2 linked regions of the Pontimicrobium sp. SW4 genome follow. Each later gene encodes a partner of the first gene's protein in a complex. Links are inferred from orthologs where the notes say so. Each region holds a gene or a part of one and is shown on either strand. Other genes may lie near its edges. The genes, in order: dnaG and dnaB.

Region 1 (3,308 bases):
AAAAGACAATATGTACTTTACCCAAAATGGTAATGATACCATGCTAGAAGAGTTTACTTCTGAATTAAAGAAATCAAAACTATCTATCACCAACTTAGTATTTCCTGTACATTTTGAGTTTGGACCATCAAAGCGTATAGATAGAGAAGACTATTTTAGGTACAGTACACGTAATAAATTTAAAATAGGTATTGGTGGTTATGCTGGTTTTAATATTGGCACAAGACAAAAGCTTAAGTATTCCATAGACGGTGAAAACGTTAAGGACAAAATGAAAAAAAGCTTTAATGCCACAAGTTTGGTATATGGCTTAAGCGGTTATATTGCCATTGATGATACAGCTCTGTATGTAAAATACGATATGTCACCAATATTTAAAGACCAAGCAGTAAAACAAAACAACATCTCATTTGGTGTGAGATTCGATATGGACTAATAATCACTACTTATATTTGTTTTTAAAAGGGTTCAGCTATATATTAGTCTGAACCCTTTTTTGCCGATAAATATAAACCTAACTTTTTTAAATACAGTTGTATTATATTACATTTACAGTGTCATTCCTGTATAGGCAGGAATCTATTTTAAATTAAAAATTTGATATCAAAATCCACCATAGATAAAGTATTTGAAACTGCTCGTGTAGAGGAGGTTATTGGTGATTTTGTAAACTTAAAAAAGTCTGGGAGCAACTTTAAAGGCTTAAGTCCGTTTAGTGAAGAACGCTCACCAAGTTTTATGGTGTCTCCTGTAAAGCAAATATGGAAAGATTTTTCAAGTGGAAAAGGAGGGACAGTAGTGTCTTTTTTAATGGAGCATGAACATTTTACGTATCCAGAGGCTATAAAATATTTAGCTAAAAAGTACAATATTGAAATAGAAGAAACTGAGCAAACCAACGAAGAAAAAGAAGAAGCAAGCGAACGTGAAAGTATGTATTTGGTAAGTGAATATGCCAATACCTATTTTCAAAATATGATGCATAAAACAGACATAGGTAAATCTATTGGCTTAAGTTATTTTAAAGAACGTGGTTTTACCGATGAGATTATTAAAAAATTTCAACTTGGCTATGCTTTAGATGAGTGGCAAGCATTTACAGACGAAGCTATAGAACAAGGATATCAACTTGAATATCTAGAAAAAACAGGACTTACTATTGTTAAGGAAGAAAAACAGTTTGATCGATTTAAAGGTCGTGTGATGTTTCCAATACATAGTATGTCTGGTCGTGTGTTGGGTTTTGGTGGTCGTATTTTAGGAACTAATAAAAAAGCAGCCAAATACCTTAACTCACCAGAAAGTGATATCTACCACAAAAGCAAAGTCTTGTATGGTATTTATTATGCTAAACAAAGTATTGCAAAAGAAGATAATTGTTATTTGGTAGAAGGTTATACAGATGTGATTCAGTTTTACCAAAAAGGAATTACTAATGTGGTGTCTTCATCTGGAACAGCTTTGACTTCGGAACAAATACGATTGATTAATCGTCTTACAAAAAATATTACAGTGCTTTTTGATGGTGATGCAGCTGGGATAAGAGCATCGTTAAGAGGAATAGACTTGATTCTAGAACAAGGCATGAATGTAAAGGTTTGTACCTTTCCAGATGGTGAAGATCCAGATAGTTTTGCAAAGCAGAATACCCATGAAGAACTAGCTGAATACTTAAAAACAAACGCTAAAGATTTTATAGCCTACAAAGCATCTTTGTTAATGGAAGATGCGAAGAACGACCCTGTTAAAAAAGCAGCTTTAATTAGAGATATGGTAGCAAGTATTTCTAAAATTCCAGATCGTATTCAAAAGGAAATTTACGTTCAAGAGTGTGCTAGAATTATGGATATTAGTGAAGACGTACTATTTAGCACATTGGCGCAAATTGGTAAAAAAGAACTCCAAGAGGCAAACAAATCATACAAAAAAGAGCAAAAAGCGTTTGAGGTTGTGAAATCAACAACAACCAGAAAAAAAGTAGATATTCAATACGAATTAGAAAGTAAAATTATTGAAGCCTTATTACTTTACGGAAATAAAACAGAAGAATTTGAAGATTTAGTACTAAAAGAAAACGACGAAGGAGGTTTAGGTCTTGAACCTGTGATACATGAGGCAAAAGTGTTCGAAAAAATCTATTTAGATTTACAAGAAGATGAAATGGAGTTTACTAACGATAATTTTAGAGAATTGTATTATGTATTAATAGATACCTTAAATCAAAACCCTGAATTTGCTTTAGAGAGTTTTGTGAATACAGTAGAACCGCATATAGCTAACGAAATCACACATATTCTAATGAATGATGAACGCTATAATTTACATGATTGGGAGCGTAAAAACATTTATCCAAAAGCTAAAACACATAGTATCGGACAATTAGTAAGCGAAACCATTTTAAGCTTACGTTGTTATTTAATAGATCAAAAAGTAAGCGATTTTAAACAAGAAACCATAGAAAATCCATCAAATTCTAAATCTATTTTAGAAGATGTTATGAATTACTCTAACCTAAAAATGTTACTCTCCCGGAAACTGAATCGTGTGTTATAATTAACCCAATTCCAAATGTCGTGCTTGATTAACTAAGTCAACTAAATTTGTAACATTTAGTTTTCTCATTAATCGCGCTTTGTAAGTGCTTACGGTTTTCTCATTAATATCTAACTCTTTAGCAATTTCTTTATTTCGTCTTCCAGATGAGAGAAGTTTTAAAACTTCAACTTCACGCGTAGATAATTTTTTATAAAGTTTACTTGGTTTATTACCACGTTCGTCAAAAGCCAAACGTTGTGCTAAATTATTGCTAATGTAAATACCACCATTATATACTTTTAAAATAGCATCTTTAATGGTTTGCGTACTTACTGTTTTGGTTAAATATCCGGACGCACCAGCTTTTATGGTACTAACAGCATAAATTTCTTCAGGATGTATGCTAAACATAATAACTTTTACGTCGCTGTATTCTTTTTTGAGAGTTCTTAGAGCTGTAATTCCGTTTAATTCTGGTAAATCTATTTCAGAAAGGACAACATCTACGCTGTGTTTTCCTACAAAATCAAACAATTCTTTTCCAGTAGTTACACTGCCAACCACCTGAATGTCAGGAGAGTTATCGAAAAGCATTTTTAGTCCAGTTCTAATGATAGGATGATGATCTGCAACCAATACCTTAATCATGATTAGTGTTTTTAAATTAGTAATTAGGGAAACATAACTTAACTAAGATTAAGTTTATATTTAAAATGGAGATTATTAAAGTTACAAAAAAAAAGCGTAAATTTTTATTTTTCGAGATAAAATTT
Region 2 (3,254 bases), 530 kb from region 1 along the record:
ACGATAAGGCAATGGTTGGTGGACTAGGTAAAATTGGTAATCAAACCTTTATGTTTATTGGGCAACAAAAGGGATACAATACCAAAACGAGACAATATAGAAACTTTGGTATGGCTAACCCTGAAGGTTATAGAAAAGCTCTTAGATTAATGAAATCTGCTGAAAAATTCGGAATTCCTGTAGTAACGTTTATTGATACTCCTGGAGCTTATCCTGGACTTGAAGCCGAAGAACGTGGGCAAGGAGAAGCTATTGCTAGAAATATTTTGGAAATGACACGTTTAAAAGTGCCTATTATGTGTATAGTTATTGGAGAGGGTGCTTCAGGTGGTGCTTTGGGAATAGGTGTTGGCGATAAAATTTTAATGCTTGAAAATACTTGGTATTCGGTAATTTCTCCCGAAAACTGTTCTTCAATTCTGTGGAGAAGTTGGGAATTTAAAGAGCAAGCTGCTGAAGCTTTAAAATTAACAGCTAAAGACGGAAAGCGTCTAAAAGTGATAGATGAAATTATTAAAGAACCGCTAGGTGGTGCTCATAAAGATAGAGAATCAACATTTGTTGCTGTTCGTGATGCTATTGTAAAATCGTATGATGAGTTTAAAAACTTATCACCAAAAGATTTAGTAAAACAACGCATGGATAAGTATTCTCAAATGGGTGTTTATAAAGACTAATCCCTTACAAATCATATAATAATCTAAATCCGAAGTTTATCACTTCGGATTTTTTATCGCTATTAACAATATTTAAAACTTATTAACAGTTAAAATGTTGACTTGTAGTGAACAATGTTGTAACTTATATAGCTCAATAAGCCCACAATTTGGTTACTTTCGTTTTAGTAAATAAATTGAATAATTAATCCAAAAATGAGTGTTTCGCAAACCTCAAAGTAATAGAAATACTAATGAAACAACCTAATCAACTTCAAGGCTATAAAGTAGATAAAAGCACTTTAATAAGCTTAGAAAAAGGTAAAATCCCTCCACAAGCCCTCGATTTAGAGGAAGTTGTTTTAGGAGCAATGATGATTGATAAGAAAGGTGTTGATGAGGTTATCGACATTTTAAGTTCTGATGCTTTTTACAAAGAAGCGCATCAATATATTTTTGAAGCCATTTTTAAATTATTTGAAAATAGCGAACCTATAGATTTGTTAACAGTATCTAGTCAGCTTAAAAAAGATAGTAGACTAGAAATGGTTGGAGGTGATTTTTACTTAATTTCTCTAACACAAAAGGTATCATCTTCTGCACATATTGAATTTCACGCGCGTATTATTTTACAGAAATTCATTCAACGTAGTTTAATAAAAATTTCAAGTGAAATTATTGAAGAATCTTATGATGAGACTAAAGATGTATTCGATCTTTTAGATAAAGCTGAATCTAAGCTTTATGAAGTTACTCAGGGAAATATCAAAAAATCTTCCGAAACCGCTCAAGAATTAGTAATTCAAGCCAAAAAGAAGATTGAAGAAATTTCTAACAAAGAAGGGTTAAGTGGTATTCCATCTGGTTTTGATAAATTAGATAAACTAACTTCTGGTTGGCAAGAGAGCGACTTAATCATTGTAGCAGCGCGTCCAGGTATGGGTAAAACGGCATTAACGCTTACTATGGCGAGAAATATTGCTGTAAATCAAAATATTCCAGTTGCTTTTTTCTCGTTAGAGATGGCATCAGTACAATTAATAACAAGATTAATTTCATCTGAAACTGGATTGTCTTCGGAAAAATTAAGAACAGGTCGTCTTGAAAAACACGAATGGGAACAGCTTAATGTAAAGGTAAAAGCATTAGAAAAAGCACCTTTGTTTATTGATGATACTCCATCATTATCTATTTTCGATCTTCGGGCCAAAGCAAGACGTTTATCGTCACAACATGGTATAAAGTTGATCGTGATTGATTACTTGCAGTTGATGACAGGAGGAGGCTCACATGGAGGAAATAGAGAACAAGAAATATCGATGATTTCTCGTAATCTAAAAGCATTGGCAAAAGAATTAAGTATTCCAGTGATTGCTTTGTCTCAGTTATCGCGTGCGGTTGAAACTCGTGGAGGAAGCAAAAGACCATTACTATCTGACCTTCGTGAGTCTGGTGCTATTGAGCAAGATGCAGATATTGTTTCGTTTATTTACCGCCCAGAGTATTATAAAATTGATGAATGGGATGATGAAGAGCGTACTCCAACCGATGGACAAGCAGAATTTATTGTAGCAAAGCATAGAAATGGTGGTTTAGATAATATTCGATTAAAGTTTATTGGTCACTTAGGTAAGTTCGATAACTTAGATGACTTCGATTCGCCTTTTGGCACTGAGTTTCATTCTAAAATGAATGCTGCTGCGAATGACGATACTTTTAAGGCAGATGATTTTAAACAAAATCCTAATGACGCATTTGGACTTAGTGAAGAAGATAATGATGTGCCGTTTTAGGTGATTAAACTAAAATTGTCTTAAATCTTTTAGCTCAGAATATTTTTTAAGTATCTTTCCATTATGAAATGAGCCATTTCTGAATGTTTAGACTAACTATATTCATTATTGGCGAATTACATTTGACCAAATAGTCAAATAAAATTGTACAAATGAAAAAGATAGTTGCCTCATTATTTTTCCTATTTATGGTTGCAAATTCTTATGCATCCTATATTCTTATCCCAATGGATGCCGAAGGACAAAGAAATCATTTAAAAGCTTATGGAATTACTTTTTGGACACTTGAAAAGCAGCAAAAAGTAAAATGGCTACTTAATTATAAAGGCGGCTCATTTCTATTGCCAGATTTTGAAGAAATAAGAAAAGAATGCCAAATTAGAGGTGTGTCTTTTGAAGTGATTAGTGATTCTAAAGCTGAAAGTATTTTACAGGAAATTAGTAGTCCTAGTCAAAACATGGAAGCCGTTGTGTTAGAAAAAGCACCAAAAATTGCAGTATATACACCTTATGGAAAACAACCTTGGGACGATGCTGTAACTATGGTGTTAACGTATGCTGAAATTCCTTACGATACAATTTATGATGAGGAAGTATTAAATGATGCACTAGTATTATACGATTGGTTGCATTTACATCACGAAGATTTTACAGGACAGTACGGAAAGTTTTACAGAAGTTATAGAAGCGCACCTTGGTATATAAATGAAAAAAAGGCAGCTGAAGAATTAGCGACTAGGTTAGGCTATAGCAAAGTTTCTGAAGCTAAGTTAGATGTCGCTCTAAAAATTAGAGACTATGTAGT

What was found.
Region 2: the proteins of dnaG (region 1) and dnaB are in contact, whole or in part, in a crystal structure (PDB 2R6A), measured with the Geobacillus stearothermophilus proteins. The link is inferred for Pontimicrobium sp. SW4 from one-to-one orthologs. Residues at the interface, in WP_049624496.1 of Geobacillus stearothermophilus: Lys456, Leu457, Leu458, Pro459, Ala460, Asn463, Ala464, Leu467, Leu535, Leu536, Ile537, Ala538, Gln544, Glu545, Asp548, Tyr549, His552; in WP_033016901.1 of Geobacillus stearothermophilus: Ser13, Glu15, Ala16, Gln18, Glu91, Leu92, Asp94, Ala95, Val96, Pro97, Thr98, Ala99, Ala100, Asn101, Tyr104, Tyr105, Ile108.

Annotation. Positions count from the first base shown.
Region 1 is NZ_CP157199.1:2,558,276-2,561,583, reverse strand. Bases 104-3,075 are described here. They hold dnaG (DNA primase), read left to right. Parts: upstream 104-597; coding sequence 598-2,553; downstream 2,554-3,075. Other genes in these bases: ABGB03_RS11915 (response regulator transcription factor), read right to left, coding at 2,554-3,075; ABGB03_RS11925 (hypothetical protein), read left to right, coding at 104-436. Also shown: more of ABGB03_RS11925, read left to right, coding at 1-103; more of ABGB03_RS11915, read right to left, coding at 3,076-3,183; nadE (NAD(+) synthase), read right to left, coding at 3,308-3,308. UniProt on the Escherichia coli protein: RNA polymerase that catalyzes the synthesis of short RNA molecules used as primers for DNA polymerase during DNA replication.
Region 2 is NZ_CP157199.1:2,027,318-2,030,571, reverse strand. Bases 262-3,179 are described here. They hold dnaB (replicative DNA helicase), read left to right. Parts: upstream 262-910; coding sequence 911-2,449; downstream 2,450-3,179. Other genes in these bases: ABGB03_RS09490 (asparagine synthetase B), read left to right, coding at 2,677-3,179; ABGB03_RS09500 (acetyl-CoA carboxylase carboxyltransferase subunit alpha), read left to right, coding at 262-677. Also shown: more of ABGB03_RS09500, read left to right, coding at 1-261; more of ABGB03_RS09490, read left to right, coding at 3,180-3,254. UniProt on the Escherichia coli protein: The main replicative DNA helicase, it participates in initiation and elongation during chromosome replication. Travels ahead of the DNA replisome, separating dsDNA into templates for DNA synthesis.